2 regions of the Streptomyces sp. NBC_00376 genome follow, and region 2 is predicted to be linked to the other one. Evidence: riboswitches for the same ligand, from Rfam matches in the RefSeq annotation. Region 2 holds a riboswitch; the other holds the start of a gene.
The links. Region 2 has a riboswitch for S-adenosylmethionine ahead of thrC (threonine synthase). Riboswitches for the same ligand answer to the same signal wherever they lie in the genome.

Region 1: another riboswitch for S-adenosylmethionine. It lies ahead of OG842_RS28695 (aminotransferase class V-fold PLP-dependent enzyme); the one in region 2 lies ahead of thrC (threonine synthase).

Annotation. Positions count from the first base shown of each region.
Region 1 is NZ_CP107960.1:6,358,552-6,367,921, reverse strand. It holds gene OG842_RS28725 (C40 family peptidase) at 1-683, opposite strand, end outside; gene OG842_RS28720 (C40 family peptidase) at 920-1,948, opposite strand; gene OG842_RS28715 (NYN domain-containing protein) at 2,232-3,593, opposite strand; gene OG842_RS28710 (hypothetical protein) at 3,630-3,872, opposite strand; gene OG842_RS28705 (rhomboid family intramembrane serine protease) at 4,036-4,788, shown strand; gene OG842_RS28700 (Lrp/AsnC family transcriptional regulator) at 4,785-5,066, shown strand; gene OG842_RS28695 (aminotransferase class V-fold PLP-dependent enzyme) at 5,148-6,524, opposite strand; SAM riboswitch class IV at 6,701-6,818, opposite strand; gene trpD (anthranilate phosphoribosyltransferase) at 6,904-7,968, opposite strand; gene qcrB (cytochrome bc1 complex cytochrome b subunit) at 8,093-9,370, opposite strand, start outside.
Region 2 is NZ_CP107960.1:3,951,526-3,960,895, reverse strand. It holds gene OG842_RS17820 (extracellular solute-binding protein) at 261-1,481, shown strand; gene OG842_RS17815 (DUF3263 domain-containing protein) at 1,521-1,778, shown strand; gene OG842_RS17810 (hypothetical protein) at 1,821-2,696, opposite strand; gene OG842_RS17805 (hypothetical protein) at 2,706-3,191, opposite strand; gene otsB (trehalose-phosphatase) at 3,375-4,301, shown strand; gene OG842_RS17795 (alpha,alpha-trehalose-phosphate synthase (UDP-forming)) at 4,335-5,726, opposite strand; gene OG842_RS17790 (glucosyl-3-phosphoglycerate synthase) at 5,827-6,783, opposite strand; SAM riboswitch class I at 6,937-7,063, shown strand; gene thrC (threonine synthase) at 7,081-8,406, shown strand; gene OG842_RS17780 (MoaD/ThiS family protein) at 8,437-8,715, shown strand; gene OG842_RS17775 (cold-shock protein) at 9,137-9,343, shown strand.

The DNA.
Region 1 (9,370 bases), 2.4 Mb from region 2:
CCGGCCGACAGACCGGCCATGGCCGGGAGCCCGCCGTCGCGGCCGGAGCGCGAGGCCCGCTCGAACTCCGCCCGGTCGGCGCCGGGCAGCGTCTCCAGCAGCTTCCTGGCCTCGGCGAGCTTGCGTTCGACGGTCCGTTTGTGGCGGGTGGCGGCCGCCCGGTTGAGCTCCAGCTCGGCCAGCGCGCGGTCCGCCTCCGCCCGGGTCTGCTCCAGCCCCTGCTGGGCCTTCTGGAGTTCCCGCAGCTCGGCGGCCTGGACCTCGTTCAGGCGCTCCAGCACGGCCGCCCGGTCCAGGTAGCTGTCCGGGTCGGAGGAGAGCAGCAGGGCGAGCGAGGGGTCGATGCCACCGGAGCGGTACTGCGCGCTCGCCGCCGAACCGAGCACCGTACGCATCCGGTTGACCTGCTCCTGGCCACGGGCCGCCCGGTCCTGGGCCCGGTCGACCTCGCCGCGCAGCCGGCCGGCGTTCTCACCGGCCTCGTTGTACTGCTCGGTGGCCCGCTCGGCCTCGGTGTACAGCCGGTCGATGCGGGCCTTCGCGGTCCGGGGGGAGTCCTGCGGGTCGGCGTTCGCGGTGGCCGCGCCGAGGCCGGCGGCCGCGGTCGCCGCCGCGGCGGACAGAACGGTGGCCCGGACGCTCAGGTTGAGGCCGGACTGTGTGGAACGGCGATGGGACACCACAGGACGCCGCACTCCTTCCGCTGTACGCAGACGCGCGCAGCCCCTGCCGCCCGGGGCGGGCGGACCGACGACCGGGAGCCGCACAGCAGGCAGACAGTAGTCGGACGATCACGGAGCGACGAACGGCCGCGCCGCGAGGAAGAGTGCCAGAAACGACGGCGCCCCGCCGGTGACCTGTGGTCTCCGGCGGGGCGGACTGTCCGTGCGGGCGCGGGAATTCGCCCGTTCGGGCGTCGTCAGCCGACGCGCACGCCGAACTGGAAGCTGCCGATGGTGTCCATCGACTCGTAACGGACGAACGTGCCCGGGTACGGGGCGTGCAGGACGGTGTTGTTGCCCGCGTAGAGGCCCACGTGCGCGGTGTTGTTGAAGAAGACCAGGTCGCCCGGCTTCAGCGCGCTGCGCCCGACGTGGACGCCGTCGTTGACCTGGGTGTAAGTGACCCGGGAGATCTGGACGTTGGCCTGGGCGTAGGCCCACTGGGTCAGCCCGGAGCAGTCGAAGGAGCCGGGGCCGGTGCCGCCGCGGCCGTACGGCTTGCCCACCTGGGTCTTGGCGGCGTTCAGAGCGGCGGCGCCCCAGGCGGAGGCGGGGAGCTCGTTGCCCAGTTCGACCCGGTCGCCCGCGGAGCGGCTGGCGCGCTGCTGGTCCTCGCGCATCTTCGCGCGTTCGGCTGCGGTCATCGAGTTGAGCAGCTGCTGCGCCTTGGCCAGCTTGGTCTGGAGGTCCTTCTTCTTCTCGCCGAGCGTCTTGCGTACGTCCGCGAGGTCACCGAGCTTGTCCTGGGCCTCTTTGCGCTGCTGCGCGAGGACCCGCTGCTTCTCCTGGATCTTGCCCAGGGTCTCGGTCTGCTTGGCCGTCAACTGGTCGAGGGCCGAGGCCTCGTCGAGGAAGGTGTCCGGGTTGGACGAGAGGAAGAGCTGCACCGACGGGTCGATGCCACCGGAGCGGTACTGGGCCGCCGCGAGCGAACCGAGGCCGTTGCGCAGGTTGTTGACCTCCTGCTGGCCGCGGGCCACCTTGTCCTGCAGCGCGGCGACTTCCTTCTCCAGCTTCTGCTGCTTCTCCTTGGCGCCGTAGTACTTCTCGTTGGCGTCGCCGGCCGCGTGGCTGAGCTTCTCGACCTCTTCCCGGACTTCGCCCTTGGAGGGCTTCGGGTCGGCGTGGGCCGCCTGGGAGGTCAGGGCCACGGCCGCGGCGGCGGTCGCGGTGAGCACGGTCACACGGGCGCGGCTCGGCTGCTTGGGACGACGGTGGGACGCCACGGAGGCGAGCTCCTTCTTCCTCGAGCCGCCTACCGGGCTGTGGGGGATCTGAATCCCCGGCTCCGTGCATGTCACGGACTCGGCGGTGCCCTCGCCGTCACCCCGGATGGGTGATCAACCGTGCGAAGGTTCGAAGCCTGACCCTAGTGACCAACTTGTGATCAGTTCAAATCCTCACCCGAAAAATCTGTCACGGAGCGCACTTCTTTACCCACGACGCACGGGGTGTAGCGAGGAACTGACGGTCCGTTCCCCGATTTCCACCGAGACCCGGCAAGTGTCACTAGACGCGCGAAAGGCGCTTCAGGAGCAAGACGGACGCAACGGGCCTGGCGCCCGCCTTCGCCACTCCGTCGGCGACTTCGCGGTCGGTGGAGACCACCACGACCGGCCTGCCCGGAGGTTCGGCGCGCGCCAGCTGGCGGATGAGCTCGTCGGCGGTCACCCCGGGCTTGCTGAAGAGCACCCTGACCCCGCGCGGCGGCGCCAGCAGCACCGGGGCCGCCAGCTCGGCCCCGTCGAAGACACAGGTCATCTCCGCGCCGGTCTGCGCGGCGAGCACCGAGAGCCCGCCCAGCAGCCGCAACCGCTGCTTCTCCAGCGGCAGCTGGGGATAGCCGGTCTTGGTGACGTTGTAACCGTCGACGATCAGATGCGCCTGCGGTAGCGCGAGCAGCTGGTCGAGCAGGGCCGGGTCGGTCTCCGAAAGGGCCCTCGCGGCAATGTCCTTGGGCGACAGCCGGCCCGGCTCGACCGCATCCACGCCGTCCGCGGGACGCATCGAGGAGGGCGGCAGGGCCAGTTCACGGCGGAGTCCGCTCGCCGCGTCGAGCATCGTGTCGAGCAGCAGCCGCAGCCGCATGTCCTCGACCGAGCGGCCTTCCCTGGCGGCCCGGCGGCCCGCCTCCACGGACGCCTCGGCCTCACCGAGCCTCGCCTTGAGCCGCCGGCTCTCGCTCTCGGCCACCGAGACCTGGGCGGCCGCCTCGGACCGTACGGCCTCGATCTCGGCCCGGCTGCGGCGCAACGCGGCCTCGCCGCGCTTGACCTCGTTGACGGCGCTGCGCAGCTTGCGCTGGAGGGATTCGGCCTCCTTGCGGGCCGCGTCCAGCTCGACGCGCAGCCGCTCCGTCTCGCTCTTCGTCTGGGAGCGGGCCTCGACGAGCTCCTCGCGCAACCGCTCCAGTTCGCGCCGGCTCTCCTCGTCGGCGCGCTCGGCATCCGCGCGCTGGACCTCCTCGCCGGCGGCGGCGACCAGCTTGACCCAGCCCGCCGGGCGCAGCACATAGGCCGCCGCGGCCACGTCGACCGGGTCGGCGGCGGCGGGCGGCGCCCCCGCCTCCAGGGCGGCGGCCAACTCCGGCTGCCCCTCCCTGAGCCGATCACCGATCCGCTGCCGGAACAGCGCGTCGCCCTCCAGGGCGGCCGCCATCGCGTTCCCGGCGAACTTGGCCCGCCGGGTCGGGGTGAAACGGGCGTACTGCCGCAGCTGGGCCGGGAGTTCGGTGACCGTCAGGCCGCCGAACGCGTCCGAGACCAGCGCGACGACCCGCCGCCGTACGCCTTCGGGCAGCGGGCGGTCGAGCGCCTCGACGGCGCCGTCGGCCGCCTCGGCCGACTCGGCGCCGCTAGCGGGCTGCTCCACCATCCGTCACCCCAAATGTCTATGGGCGCGGCTCCGTCAGGAGTCGGCACCCGGCCTGTCCACCAGTTCGATCTGATCCACTGCGTTGCACCAGCGGCAGCGCACCGACTCGATGGTCTCACTGACCACCTCGCGTTCCTCGACGCTGGACTCACCGGCCAGGTCGAGATGGACATATTCGACGACCTTCGAGGAGCGCGTCACGTCGAAGCGCGTGAGATTTCCGCAGAGCGTGCAGCGCCAGCGAGTCCCGTCGGTCATCTGGGGAACCGTCGTCATCGTTGCGTCCTCTTTCGTCGAGCCTCTTGCTGCCTTGCTTCAAGGATCTCGCGGTGCGCCGTCGAACTGCGGATGTCCTGCCGTAACCCTACGGCCTCGCCATGTCCCCCCGACACGGCGAGGCGGTCTGTCCCGTTCCCTCCGCTTGCGTCATGCTCTGTTCATGATCGATCGGCGAGCTGTGACCGGAAGGCTGACCGGTGGGCTGCTACGGACGGTCACCTCGGGCGGGCCAGTGGTGACCCATGCCCTGATCGCGGCCTGCGTCCTGGTCTTCTTGATCAGCCCGCTGTCCGGCTTCAACCCGGTCCCCGGCACCGCCGACGCCCTGCTCGCCGCCCAGGCCGGGTACTTCGAACGCTGGGGCGTGATCCCCAGCGAGCTGTGGGACGGCTCCGCACACGCCCTGCTCACCCCGCTCACCGCCCTCTTCGTGCACGGCAGCTGGCTGCATCTGCTCGGCAACGTGCTCTTCCTGTACGTGTTCGGGGCGATGACCGAGGAACGCATGGGCCGGCTCGGGTTCACCTCCTTCTACGTGATCTCCGGCTACCTGGCCCTGGTCGCCTACGCGGCCGCGCACGCCACGTCCGACCAGACGCTGGTGGGCGCCTCGGGGGCGATCTCGGCGGTGCTCGGGGCGTTCCTGTACCTGTTCCCCAGGGCCCGGGTCACCAGCCTGTTCCCGTTCCTCTTCTTCCTGCCGCTGCGCTTCCCCGCCTGGATCGTGCTGGTCTTCTGGTTCGCCCTCCAGTGGCTGGCCGTCCAGGGCGCGGGCAGCGGGGGGCCGGGCGTGGCCTATCTGGCCCATGTGGTGGGCTTCGCCCTCGGCTTCCTCTACGCCTGGGGGCGTTACCGGCGTACGGATAGAGTGAAGGGACCAGCCACGGCCACCGAGGGAGAAAGCCAGCCGTGATCACCGCGATCGTGCTCATCAAAACCAGCGTGGACCGGATTCCCGAGATCGCCGAGGCCATCGCCGCGCTGGACAGTGTCAGCGAGGTCTTCTCGGTCACCGGTACGTACGACCTGATCGCCATGGTCCGGGTGCCCAAGCACGACGATCTCGCCGATGTCATCCCCGGCCGGATCAGCAAGATCCCCGGCGTCGAGGCCACCGACACCCATGTGGCGTTCCGTACCTACTCGCAGCACGACCTGGAGGCCGCCTTCGCCATCGGCCTCGACGCGTAGACACGCACCTCACCACCCCGCAGCACTTCGGCGGGGGACGGGCCCACAGGCTGCCCGTCCCCCGCCGAAGTGCTGTGTGCCTCAGAGCTGCGCCGCACCCCGGTCCGGGACGCAGCGGCCGTCCTCGGTGCGGTACTTCCACTGCGCGCCCTTGAGCACCAGCTCCTTGACCGCGCGGACGAACCGCTCGATGTGCTCGTCCGGCGTACCGGCGCCGAAGCTCACCCGGATCGCGTTCAATGAGCGCTCGCCCGGCTCGGCCTCCGGCGCACCGCACTCGCCGACCTCCTGCGGGTCGCTGCCCAGCAGGGTGCGGACCAGCGGGTGGGCGCAGAACAGGCCGTCGCGGACGCCGATGCCGTACTCGGCGGAGAGCGCGGCGGCGAAGTGCGAGCTGTTCCAGCCCTCCACCACGAAGGAGATGACGCCTACCCGCGGGGCGTCATCGCCGAACAGCGAGAGCACCTTGACCTCGGGGACCTCGGCGAGGCCGGTGCGGACCGCATCGACGAGGTACTGCTCCCGGGCGACCAGGTTGTCGAAGCCCGCCTCGGTGAGCGCCTTGCAGGCGGAGGCGATGGAGTACACGCCGATGACGTTGGGGGAACCGGCCTCGTGGCGGGCGGCGGTGGAGTGCCACTCGACATCCACTCCGCCGTCGGTGCGACGGGCGACCTTGCGCGAGGCGCCGCCGCCCGCGAGGTAGGGCTCGGCCTCCTGCAGCCAGTCGGCCCGGCCGGCGAGGACGCCCGAGCCGAAGGGCGCGTACAGCTTGTGCCCGGAGAAGGCGACCCAGTCCACGTCCAGCTCGGCGATGTCGACGGGGTGGTGCGGGGCGAGCTGAGCGGCGTCCAGGACGATCCGGGCGCCGTGCGCGTGGGCGGCGGCGGCCAGCTCCTTCACCGGCCACAGCTCGCCGGTGACGTTGGAGGCGCCGGTGACGCAGACCAGCGCGGGACCGTAGGGCTCGCGGTCGGCGAGCGCCCGCTCCAGCGTCTCGACCGCCTGGGCCGGGGTGCGCGGGGCGTTCAGGTACGTCACCCGGGCGTCACGCCACGGCAGCAGCGAGGCGTGGTGCTCGGTCTCGTAGACGAAGACCTGGCAGTCGGCCGGGACGACCGCGGCCAGCAGGTTCAGCGAGTCGGTGGTCGAACGGGTGAAGATCACCTGGTCACCGGCGCGGCAGCCGAGGAACTCCGCGACGGTCGCGCGGCTGTTCTCGAAGAGGTCGGTGGAGAGCTGCGAGAGGTAGCCGGCCCCGCGGTGGACGCTGCCGTAGTACGGGGCGTACGCGGCGACGTCGTCCCAGACCCGCTGGAGCGCGGGGGCGCTGGCGGCGTAGTCGAGCGCGGCGTAGGTGACCTCGCCACCCGTGACCAGCGGAACCGTCACATCCTTGCCCAGAACCGGCAGAGGGGCACAAAGCGACTGGTCGGCGGCAGCGGTGAAGACAGACATGGCGAACTCCCGTAAGAGGCAGGCGAATCGCATGCGCCGGCGGATACGCGGCAGCGCAGCGGAAAAGATGAAGAGGGGTGTGCGGAGGAGGGCCGACGGCCCTATCGCATTCGCGTGCTCACAAGAGGCTCCCTAGGGACCAGGACCCCGGGGGTTGGCATTCACAGATGCCGAGGGGCCCGCGCTTGCCGCAGACCTCGCTGCCTACGGCCTGGTCTTCACCCGGGGCACCCCGCCACGGACGGAGGGTTGCCGGACAGCGGGCCGGGGCCGTAGTCGCTGTCACTCATGACCTGACCTGCATCTTGCCATACGTGCGAAGACGCGCAAGGCGCAGTCCAGGATCCGGACTGCGCCTCGCACCACATCTGCGCCCGTTTCAGGCGTTGCTGGCCGCCACCCAGCGCTCCAGCGCACGCGCCGCCGCCCCGGAGTCGATGGACTCGGCGGCCTTCGCGATCCCGGCCGCGAGCTGCTCGTTCAGCGTGCCGTCCGTCGGGTCGAGAGCCGTCAGCGCCGCCGCCGAGTTGAGCAGCACGGCATCCCGCGCCGGCCCCCGCTCGCCGGACAGCACCCGCCGGGCGACGTCGGCGTTGTACGAGGCGTCCGCACCGCGCAGGGCCTCGACGGGCACCAGTTCCAGACCGACGTCGCGCGGGTCGAAGACCTCCTCGCGCACCTCTCCGTCCCGGACCACCCAGACCCGGGAGGTCGCGGTCGTGGTCAGCTCGTCCAGGCCGTCGTCACCGCGGAAGACCAGCGCCGAATTGCCGCGCTCGGCAAGGACACCGGCGACGATGGGCGCCATCTTCAGGTCGGCGACACCGACGGCCTGGGAACGCACCCGGGCCGGGTTGGTGAGCGGCCCGAGGATGTTGAACGTGGTCGGCGTGCCGAGCTCCTTGCGGGCCCTTGCGACGTACCGCAGGGCGGGGTGGAACTTCACCGCGAAACAGAAGGTGATGCCGGCCTCCTCGGCGACCTCGACCACCCGCTGCGCGGAGAGGTCCAGATTGACGCCGAGCTTCTCCAGCACGTCGGAGGAACCGCTCGCCGACGAGGAGGCGCGGTTGCCGTGCTTGACGACCTTGGCGCCGGTACCGGCGATGACGACCGCCGACATGGTGGAGATGTTGACCGTCTTGGCGAGGTCTCCGCCGGTGCCGACGATGTCGACCGTACGGCCGGGTACGTGGATGGTGTTGGCGTGCTCGTACATCGTCCGGACCAGGCCGGAGACCTCGTCGATGGTCTCGCCCTTGGCGCGCAGGGCCACCGCGAATCCGGCGATCTGCACATCGCTCGCCTCGCCGCTCATGATGCGGTCCATCGCCCACGCGGTGTCGTCGGCGGTGAGGTCCTCGCCGCGCAGCAGGGGGTTCAGCACGCCGGGCCAGGTACGGTCCGCCACGCTGTCGCCGCCGATCGGGGTCACAACGTTCATGGTCCGCTCCTGGGGTCCACAGCCGGTAAAAGGGATCACCTCCACCCTATCGAGCGCCGGGGGCAGCAAAGAGCCCCGTCCATCGAATGGACGGGGCTCTCGCTGTGGCGATCAGTTCAGGCGATCAGTGGTGACCGTGGCCGCTGGTGATCTCCTTGTACTCCTCGGCGGTGGGCTTGGCGATCTGGTTGTTCTCGCCGTAGTAGCCCTTGCTGAGCCGGACCCGCAGCTTCTGCAGCGCAGACACCTTGCGCTCGACACCGTTCTCGTCGACCGTCGGGCCGATCTCGACCGGCTTGTACTGCTCGTGCGCGGTGAGCGTGTGCAGCTTCTCGGGGCCGAGCGGCTCGTGGATCTCGACGAACTCGCCGTGCGGCAGGCGCTTGATGATGCCGGACTCGCGTCCGTGCAGCACCTTCTCCTTGTCGCGGCGCTGGAGGCCGAGGCAGATCCGCCGGGTGGCGATGAACGCGATGACCGGGCCGACGAAGATGAAGATCCGTACGAACCAGGAGATGGCGTTCAGCGACAGGTGGAAGTGCGTGGCCCACAGGTCGTTGGCACCGCCGATGAAGACGACGACGTACTCGGTGATCCAGGCGACGCCGAAGGCCGTCCGGGTCGGGGCGTTGCGCGGGCGGTCCAGGATGTGGTGCTCGCGCTTGTCCCCGGTGACCCAGGACTCGACGAACGGGTAGACCGCGATGATCCCGAGCACCAGTCCGAAGGCCATCAGCGGGATGAACACACCCAGGACGAGCGTGTGACCCCAGAGGTTGATCTCCCAGCCCGGCATCACTCGGATCAGACCCTCGGCGAAGCCCATGTACCAGTCGGGCTGGGCGCCGGTGGACACCTGGTCCGGGCGGTACGGACCGATGGCCCAGATCGGGTTGATCGAGGCGATCGCCGCGATGATGGCGATGATGCCGAAGACCAGGAAGAAGAAGCCACCGGCCTTCGCCATGTACACCGGCAGCAGCGGCATGCCGACGACGTTCTTGTTGGTCCGGCCGGGACCCGCGAACTGCGTGTGCTTGTGGTAGAAGACCAGGATCAGGTGCGCCACCAGCAGACCGAGCATGATGCCCGGCAGCAGCAGGATGTGGATCGAGTAGAACCGGCTGACGAAGTCGTGACCGGGGAACTCTCCGCCGAACAGGAACATCGAGATGTACGTGCCGACGACCGGCATCGACAGGATCGCGCCCTGGGTGAAGCGGACACCCGTACCGGACAGCAGGTCGTCCGGGAGCGAGTAGCCGGTGAAGCCGGTGAACATGCCCAGCACGAACAGCAGGAAGCCGAACAGCCAGTTGATCTCACGCGGCTTGCGGAACGCACCCGTGAAGAAGACGCGCATCATGTGCACGAACATGCCGGCCAGGAAGATCAGCGCGGC
Region 2 (9,370 bases):
GCCGGGTGTCGGCCATGTCCCCAGTCCCCAGGCCCAATACGGCAGTCCCCAGGCCCAATACGACCTGGTGCAGGCCCGGTTACGTTGCGAAAGCGAGATCGCTTTGGTGTAGACCATCGGCAACGGCCTGGGGGAGGATCGCACCTCGTCCGGAGCACCCCACGACGGCGTGGCCGGCACGGACGACGCCATGGACGAGGACGGACTGGGCTGTGCATTTGCGCCACCGGGTACTGATCGCGGCAGTGACCGCTCTGGGCATGACAGCGACGTTGTCGGGTTGCGGCAGCGTGGGCGGCGGCCCGGAGGACATCACCCTGGAGCTCGTAGCGGCCGACTACGGCACCGGCCCGGCCAACAGCTCCGAGAAGTACTGGAACAGACTGGTCAAGGGCTTCGAGGCCACCCACCCCGGCATCAAGGTCGACGTCACCGTCCACTCGTGGAAGAAGGTCGACCGCGAGGTCGCCGCGATGGTGAAGAAGGGGCAGGCCCCCGACATCGCCCAGATCGGCGCGTACGCCGAATACGCCAGGGCCGACAAGCTCTACCGGGCCGACCGGATGCTCTCCATCCGCACCCAGGCCAACTTCCTGCCGCCCCTGGCCGAGGCGGGCAGCGTGGACCGCACCCAGTACGGGCTGCCGTTCGTCGCCAGCACCCGGCTGCTCTTCTACAACAAGCAGCTCTTCGCGCAGGCGGGCCTCGACGCCCCGAAGACCTGGGACGACATACGCGACGACGCGACGGTGCTCAGGCAGCGCGGGGTGGTCTACCCGTACGCGCTGCCGCTCGGCCCGGAGGAGCCGCAGGCCGAGACCGCGATGTGGCTGCTCGGCGGAGGCGGCGGCTTCACCGACGACAGCGGCTCGTACGCGATCGACTCGGCAGAGAACATCCGGACCTTCGACTGGCTGAAATCGAACCTGGTAGACAAGGGCCTCGTCGGCCCCGTCGCCCCCGGGAAGCTCGACCGCCAGAAGGCGTTCGACGCGTTCACCGACGGCAAGGTCGGCATGCTGAACGGCCATCCCACGCTGATGCAGGAGGCCGAGCGGAAGGGCATCTCCGTCGGCATGGTGCCGCTGCCCGGCATCGACGGCCCGAGCAAGGGCTCGCTGGGCGTGGCCGACTGGATCATGGGCTTCAAGCAGAACGGCCACCGGGTGCCGCTGGGCAAGTTCTTCGACTACATGTTCAGCGACAAGAACGTCATCGACTTCGCCGACGAGTACGACCTGCTGCCGGTCACCGACAGCGCCTCCGCGGCGATGGAGACCGACGCCAGGTTCAAGCCGCTGTGGAAGTTCCTGGCCGCGCTGCCGGACTCGCAGTTCTACCCGTTCGGCAAGACGTCCTGGGCCCGGTCCAGCGAGTCGATCAAGGAGAACATCGGCAAGGCGGTCGCGCCGGGCGGCAGCCCCCGGAGCGTGCTGGGGAAGATCGCGCGCGACTCGGCGGCGGCGGAGCGCACGGAGTAGCGGGTGGCGGCCCTCCGGACGGGCGATATGTTGGCTGATATGACCGCCCCCACGCATGGCCCCGACGACACGGACGGCCTCTCCGACCGGGACCGTGCCGTGCTCGCAGTGGAACGGCAGTCATGGTCCGGCCCCGGGGCCAAGGAGCGGGCGATCCGCGAACAGCTGGGCATCTCGCCCACGCGCTACTACCAGCTCCTGAACGCCCTGCTGGACGACCGCCGCGCACTGGAGGAGGACCCGGTCACGGTGAACCGCCTGCGCCGGGTGCGGGACGCGAAACGCGAACGGCGCTGAGGCAGAAGTACGGGGCGGGACGGCGCTGGGACCGGCGTCCGCTCAGTAGGAGACGGTGATCAGGACGGGCTCCGCGGTGCCGGTGGCACGGAGCGCCTCGACGAAGACCTCCGTGGTCCAGGCCGCCGCGTCCAGGGACCACACCGGCACCCGGCAGCGGAAGGCCAGGGCCCGGCGCATCCCTTCGGTCTGCACCTTCCCGGTCGGCGACCGGGACAGACCCGGGAGGTTCACGGCGGTGCTCTCCGGCTCGACGGTCATCCGGCCGTAGGTGCACGCCAGCGCCTCGTCGCGGACGCGCCCGCCCCGGCCCGGAAGCCCCGCATCGCGGCCCGAAACGGTCACGGTGATGTCCCTGGCCGCGCCCGGATCGGCCAGCTCGTACCAATGCGCGGCGTACAGCAGAGCCGCGGCGGGATCCGGCGCCAGATGCACCGGTGCCACGGTGTGCACTCCGGTGACCCGGACATCGCCCACTTGCCGCAGCACATCGCCGAGGACCGTCGCCACCGGCAGCACGGGCAGTCGCTGCCGGTTCAGGCAGGAGGACACGTCCACCTGGAGCCAGCCGATCTCCCGGACGCGCCCGTCCTGCGTCCAGTCCTCCCCCGCGTCGTTGTGCCCCCACCGGCTTCCGCCGAGCTCCATGCCGGCGCCCAGCAGGGTGCTGCTCCACCCGTAGGCCTCGGCCCGGTTCACCGCCAGGCCGAAGACGTCGACGTCTTCGGCTTCCGAGGCGTCCTCGGCCACGTCGGAATCGAAATCCGAGGCGTCCTCGGCCACGTCGGAATCGGAATCCGAGGTGTCCTCGGGCGGGCCGGACGCCGAAGCGCCCTCGGGCGGTGTGAGCCAGGGATGCCGGGTGAGGACTCCGTGCACGCCCATGAGCAGGGTCGCGTCCCGCACCGCATCACCCATTGCCTCTCCCTACACACCCGCGCCGCAGTTGAAGGTCATCGTGGCAGTGACGGCCTTCTCCGGGGAGTCGGCCTCGCCGATGACGTCCACGTCGATCAGGCTCCGCCACTGCGTCTTCTTCCGGCCCTCGCACGTCTTACGGGCGTTGGCCCGATGGGTGCTGCTCGCCTTGCCCTTGGTCGGCTTCACCTTCTTCGACCCGCTGGCCACGGACTTCCACTTGCCGTGCCGGTCCTTCGCCTGGAGCCAGATGGTGACCTTGGCCTTCTCGCCGGGCTTCCCACCCTTCACCCGCACCCACCAGCCGTGTCCGGACGCCGTCGCCGGGGGCGTACTGGAGACGTGGACGTGGTCGCCGTTGGTGTAGAAGAGACCGGCGTCCGCCGCGTGCCGGGCTTTCGGCCCGGCCGGCCGGGCCTGAGCCGGGGCGGGGGAGAGGGAGGCACCCGCGAGGAGAGCCGCCAGTACCGTGGAAAGGACAAGAGACCTGCGCATCAGGGCCGCTCCCGGTCGTGGGGGACTGGTCGCCCTGATCGCTGTCCGCACCCCACGGGCACCACACGCCAGGCCGGTGTCGTTCATCCGTTCGATGCCTCATGCTCGCGTGGCGGTCGGCTGCGCCTCACCCGTCACGCCGCAGGAGAGCCGGCTCCGGGCCCGCCGCTATAGGCTCGCCCCATGGGCAGCAACCCGGAAGCACCCGCACCCGAACCCGCACCCACACACGCATCCGCGCAGGCACCCGCACCCGCGTCGAGCGAAACCCCGTCCGAGCTCCCGACCCCCGCCACCCCACCCGGCCGCGAAGCCCTCGCCGCGATCCTCGCGCGCCCCGACCGCGCCGTCATCGCGCTCGATTTCGACGGCACCCTCGCCGACATCGTCCCGGACCCGGAACAGGCCCGCGCCCACCCCGGCGCCGTCGAGGCCCTCGCCGCGCTCGCCCCGAAAGTGGCCTCCGTCGCCGTGATCACCGGCCGCCCGGCCGGCGTCGCGGTCCGCCACGGCGGCTTCGCCGGGGTCCCGGGCCTCGACCACCTCGTCGTCCTCGGCCACTACGGCGCCGAACGCTGGGACGCCGTGTCCGGCACCGTCCACGCCCCCGCCCCGCACCCCGGCATCGCCTCGGTCCGCGCCGAACTGCCCGGCGTGCTCGACCGGTCCGGCTCCTGGCACGGCACCTGGATAGAGGAGAAGGGCCGGGCGATCGCCGTACACACCCGCCGGGCCGCCGACCCGCAGGCCGCGTTCGAGGCGCTGGGCGGTCCGCTCGGCGAACTCGCCGCCCGGCACGGACTGATCGTCGAGCCGGGCCGGCTGGTCCTGGAGCTGCGCCCGCCGGGCATGGACAAGGGCGTGGCGCTCGCCCAGTACGTACGGGAGACGGACGCCGAGTCGGTGCTGTACGCGGGCGACGACCTCGGCGACCTCGCCGCGTACTCGGCGGTGGAGAAGCTCCGCACCGAGGGCCCCGACGGCATCCCCGGCCTGCTGGTGTGCAGCGGCAGCGCGGAGGTGCCCGAACTGGCCGAGCGGGCCGATCTGCTGCTGGCCGGACCGGGTGACGTGGTCGCCTTCCTGGCGACACTGGCCCAGCAGCTCTGACAGCCCCGACGGATCCGGCCGCCCCGGCCACTGTCAGCCCCGCCGCAACGCGTCCAGCTGGTCCAGGAACCACTGCTGCGGCGGCAGCGCGACCGCCGCCGCGGCCAGACGTTCCGTACGCGCGGCCCGTTCGTCCTCCGCCATCGTCAGCGCCTCGTGCAGCGCCGCCGCCGTGGCGGAGACGTCGTACGGATTCACCACCACCGCGTCGCTGCCCAGCTCCTCGTACGCCCCCGCCTCCCGCGACAGCACCAGCGCGCAGCCGTGGTCGGAGACGACCGGGATCTCCTTGGCGACCAGGTTCATGCCGTCACGGATCGGGTTGACGAGCGCCACGTCGGCCAGCCGGTACGCGGCGAGCGAGCGGGCGAAGTCGTCCTTGACGTGCAGGACCACCGGAGTCCAGCCCTCCGTGCCGTACACGGCGTTGATCTCGTCGGCGACCCGCCGCACCTCGGCCGTGTAGTCCCGGTACACCGCCAGGTCCTGCCGCGAGGGGTAGGCGAAGGCGACGTGGACGACGCGTTCGCGCCACTCGGGCCGTTCGTCCAGGAGCGCGCGGTACGCGAGCAGGCCGCGCACGATGTTCTTGGACAGTTCCGTTCGGTCCACCCGTACGATCGTCCTCCGGCCGGGGCCGGTCTGCTCGCGCAGTGCCGCCATCCGCTCGTCCACATCCGCCTCGTGGGCCCGGCGGCGCAGGAAGTCCGCGTCCGCGCCGAGCCCGTGCACCCCGATCCTGGTCCGCCCGGTGCCGCCCAGGATCTGGGTGCAGCAGCCGATGAACGCGTCCGCCCAGCGCCGGGTCAGGAACGCCGCCCGGTCCGCGCCCAGGATGCCGTGCAGCAACTGCTCGGCGATGTCGTCGGGGAGCAGCCGGAAGTAGTCGACGGGCGCCCACGGGGTGTGCGAGAAGTGGCCGATCCGCAGGTCGGGGCGGAGTTCGCGGAGCATGCCCGGCACCAGCGCCAGGTGGTAGTCCTGCACCAACACCGCCGCACCCGGCCCCGCCTCCTCTGCGAGCGCCTCGGCGAAGGCCCGGTTGTAGGTCTCGAACGACGCCCACTGCCGCCGGAACTCCGCGTCGAAGACCGGCTCCAGCGGCGTCTGGTACAGCATGTGGTGGACGAACCAGAGCACCGAGTTCGCGATCCCGTTGTACGCGTCGGCGTGCACCCGAGCGTCGATGTCGAGCATCCGTACGCCCTGCTCGGCGACCCCGCGCCGGACCGCCTCCCGGTCCCCGTCACCGAGCGCGGCGCACACCCACAGCTTGTCGTCCACGGCGCTCAGCCCGGAGACGAGACCGCCGCCGCCCCGTTTCGCGTCGAGCGATCCGTCCGTGCCCAGGGTGTACGAGACCGGGCCGCGGTTGGACGCGACGAGGACCTGGGCATCGGGCTGGGCATCGTGCGCGGAGACCATGTTGCGGAATCTAGCCCGATCACGAACCGCCCAAACGTGCGAAGTCAGACCACATCACGCCATGTGGCCGGACCACATCAGGCGGCGTGGCCGGACCACGTCAGGCCGCGCGGCGCGAAACGTACTCCTCGATCTCGCACATCGGCGGCCGTTCCTCGGTGTCCACGGCATGGGTGCGCGGCACGAAGCCGTTCTCGCCGCGTTCGAACTGGGTGATCGCCGGGCGGGTCAGATGGCCGCGGGAGAGCCGCAGCTGCGCGGTCCGGTAGATCGCCGCCGCCATCCGGCCGAGCGCCTGCCCGTCCTGGTGCCGGTGCTTGCGCACCCCCACGTCGACCTGGGCCAGCGCGTCCAGCCCCACCGTGTGCAGCGCGTCGACCAGCAGGCCCAGTTCCACGCCGTAGCCGACGGGGAAGGGCAGCCGTTCGAGCAGCGAGCGGCGTACGGCGTATTCACCGCCCAGCGGCTGCACGAAACCGGCCAGTTGCGGCCAGTGCAGATTGAGCAGCGGGCGGGCCACGAGTTCGGTCACCCGGCCGCCCTGCCCCGTCGTGTCACCGAACGGGCGGTCGTACATCGCCTTCACGAACTGCACGTCCGGGTCGGTCAGCAGCGGGCCGACGATGCCGGAGACGAAGTCCGCCGAGAAGTCCTTCAGATCGGCGTCGATGAAGCAGACGATGTCGCCACCGGTCACCAGGAGCGACCGCCACAGCACCTCGCCCTTGCCGGGCACGGCCGGTATCCGGGGGAGTATCGCGTCGCGGTGCACCACCCGGGCACCGGCCTCCCGGGCCACCTCCGCGGTGGCGTCGGTGGAACCGGAATCGATCACCACGAGCTCGTCGACCAGCCGGACCTTCTCCATCAGCTCGCGCCGGATCGTCGCGACGATCTCGCCGACCGTCGCCTCCTCGTTCAGCGCCGGCAGTACGACACTGACGCTCCCGCGGCTCAATTCCCCGGCCCTGGCCCTGGCGGCCAGCAGGCTGTCCAGCGGGCGGTCGGCGGCCGACCAGGAACGCCTGGCCAGCCAGCATTCGACCTCTTCCAGCACGGTCGATACTCCCTGTATGTGATCCATCTCGCGGTTCGGACGACTATCTCAAGAGTCCGATGCTTCGGTTACAGTCTTGAACAACGCGGACGACCATCGCATGCCGGGGTCCGTCCGCCGATAAATGCCCGGATCGAAGATCCGGTGCCACAGCGCTCATCCAGAGGGACTGAGGGAACGGCCCGTTGAAGTCCCGGCAACCCCCCCACCGACCGTGAGGTCCGGTGAGGAAGGTGCCAATTCCGTCTCGTGGCGAAACGCGCCGCGAGGAAGATGAGGAGAAAGGGCCTCGCCACCATGGCTGCGCAGACCGTTGCAGTAAGCACCGATTCTTCCGTCGACGCCGAAGCCGTCAGCACCGGAGCCGTCGACCTCGGCCCCGCCTCGGGCCTTTCCTGCCGCGAGTGCGGCGAGCGTTTCGAACTCGGCCCCATTTTCGCCTGCGCGTCCTGTTTCGGGCCGCTCGAAGTCGCGTACGACCTGCCGAGCGGCTCTCCCGAGGAGCTGAAGAAGCGCATCGAGGCCGGCCCGGCCAACATCTGGCGCTACGCGCCGCTGCTGCCGGTCCCCGCCGATGTCGCCGAGAAGCCGAACCTGAACCCCGGCTGGACCAAGCTCGTCCAGGCCGACAACCTCGCCCGTGAGTTCGGCGTCGAGCAGGGCAAGCTCTTCGTCAAGGACGACTCCGGCAACCCCACGCACTCCTTCAAGGACCGCGTCGTCGCCCAGGCCATCGAGGCCGCCCGCGCCTTCGGCTTCACCACCCTCTCCTGCTCCTCCACCGGCAACCTCGCCGGTGCCGTCGGCGCCGCCGCCGCCCGCGCCGGCTTCCGCTCCTGCGTGTTCATCCCGCACGACCTGGAGCAGGGCAAGGTCGTCATGGCCGCGGTGTACGGCGGAGAACTCGTCGGCATCGAGGGCAACTACGACGACGTCAACCGCTTCTGCTCCGAGCTCATCGGCGACCCGCTCGGCGAGGGCTGGGGCTTCGTCAACGTCAACCTGCGTCCGTACTACGGCGAGGGCTCCAAGACCCTGGCGTACGAGATCTGCGAACAGCTGGGCTGGCAGCTCCCGGACCAGCTGGTCATCCCGATCGCGTCCGGCTCGCAGTTCACGAAGATCGACAAGGGCCTCCAGGAGCTGATCAAGCTCGGCCTGGTCGAGGACAAGCCGTACAAGCTCTTCGGCGCCCAGGCCGAGGGCTGCTCGCCGGTCTCGGTCGCGTACAAGGGCGGCCACGACGTCGTCCGGCCGCAGAAGCCGAACACGATCGCCAAGTCCCTCGCCATCGGCAACCCGGCCGACGGCCCGTACGTCCTGGACATCGCCCGCCGCACCGGCGGCGCCGTGGAGGACGTGAACGACGAGCAGGTCGTCGACGCGATCAAGCTGCTGGCGCGCACCGAAGGCATCTTCGCGGAGACGGCGGGCGGTGTGACGGTCGGCGTGACGAAGAAGCTCATCGAGGCCGGTCTGATCGACCCGTCGCTGACCACCGTCGTACTCAACACGGGTGACGGCCTCAAGACCCTCGACGCGGTGGCCGAAACCTCTCAGGCGACCGCGACGATCCGTCCCAGCCTGGACGCGTTCCGCGCCGCCGGCCTCGCCACCAGCTGACCACCCGAGACTCCAGGAAGGGCACCCACCATGAGCGTCAAGGTCCGCATCCCCACCATCCTCCGCACCTACACGGGCGGCCAGGCCGAGGTCCCGGCCGAGGGCTCGACCCTCTCCCAGGTCATCGAGTCCCTGGAGCAGAACCACCCGGGCATCGCCGCCCGCGTCCTGGACGACCAGGGCAAGCTGCGCCGCTTCGTGAACGTGTACGTCAACGACGACGACGTGCGCTTTGAGGGCGGTCTGGAGACGGCCACGCCGGACGGCGCCGGTATCTCGATCATCCCGGCCGTGGCCGGCGGCTGCTGACGCCCCGTCCGACCCCACCGCGTTATCGAATTGCCCCCTCCGCTTCAATCGCGGAGGGGGCAATTCTGCATGGTTGAGCGCGGTAGAGTGTGGGAAGTCCCCCCAGCTGCCCGTGCCGCCCGCATATGAGAATGCGCCCGGCCGCGACAAGATGCAGCCAAAGTGTGCGATGTGCTTGCGGCATAAGTCGCCTTTGCCTGGCCCGACTTGCCCAGGAATCTTATGAATTCCCCATATTCGGGCGTTCGGTGCGGCCGAGAATTCTCGTCCGATTGACCTGTTGCAGAGGGCAGTTGGGCAGATACATTCAGCCGCGGTCGACGCGTTCCGGCGCACACACCCTCTCCTGTCGGAGGGTGAGTTCTGACCCGGGTCCGCGAAGTGCGGTCCTGCGCAAGGGCCAGTAATAGGGGAGTTAGGCATGGCTCAGGGCACCGTCAAGTGGTTCAACGCGGAGAAGGGGTACGGCTTCATCGCGGTCGACGGTGGTGCGGATGTTTTCGTCCACTACAGCGCGATCCAGATGGACGGGTACCGCACCCTCGAAGAGGGTCAGCGAGTTGAATTCGAGATCTCGCAGGGCCAGAAGGGGCCGCAGGCAGACATGGTCAAGCTCGCCGTCGGCTGAGTTCGAACGGTCGGCCAACGACACCAT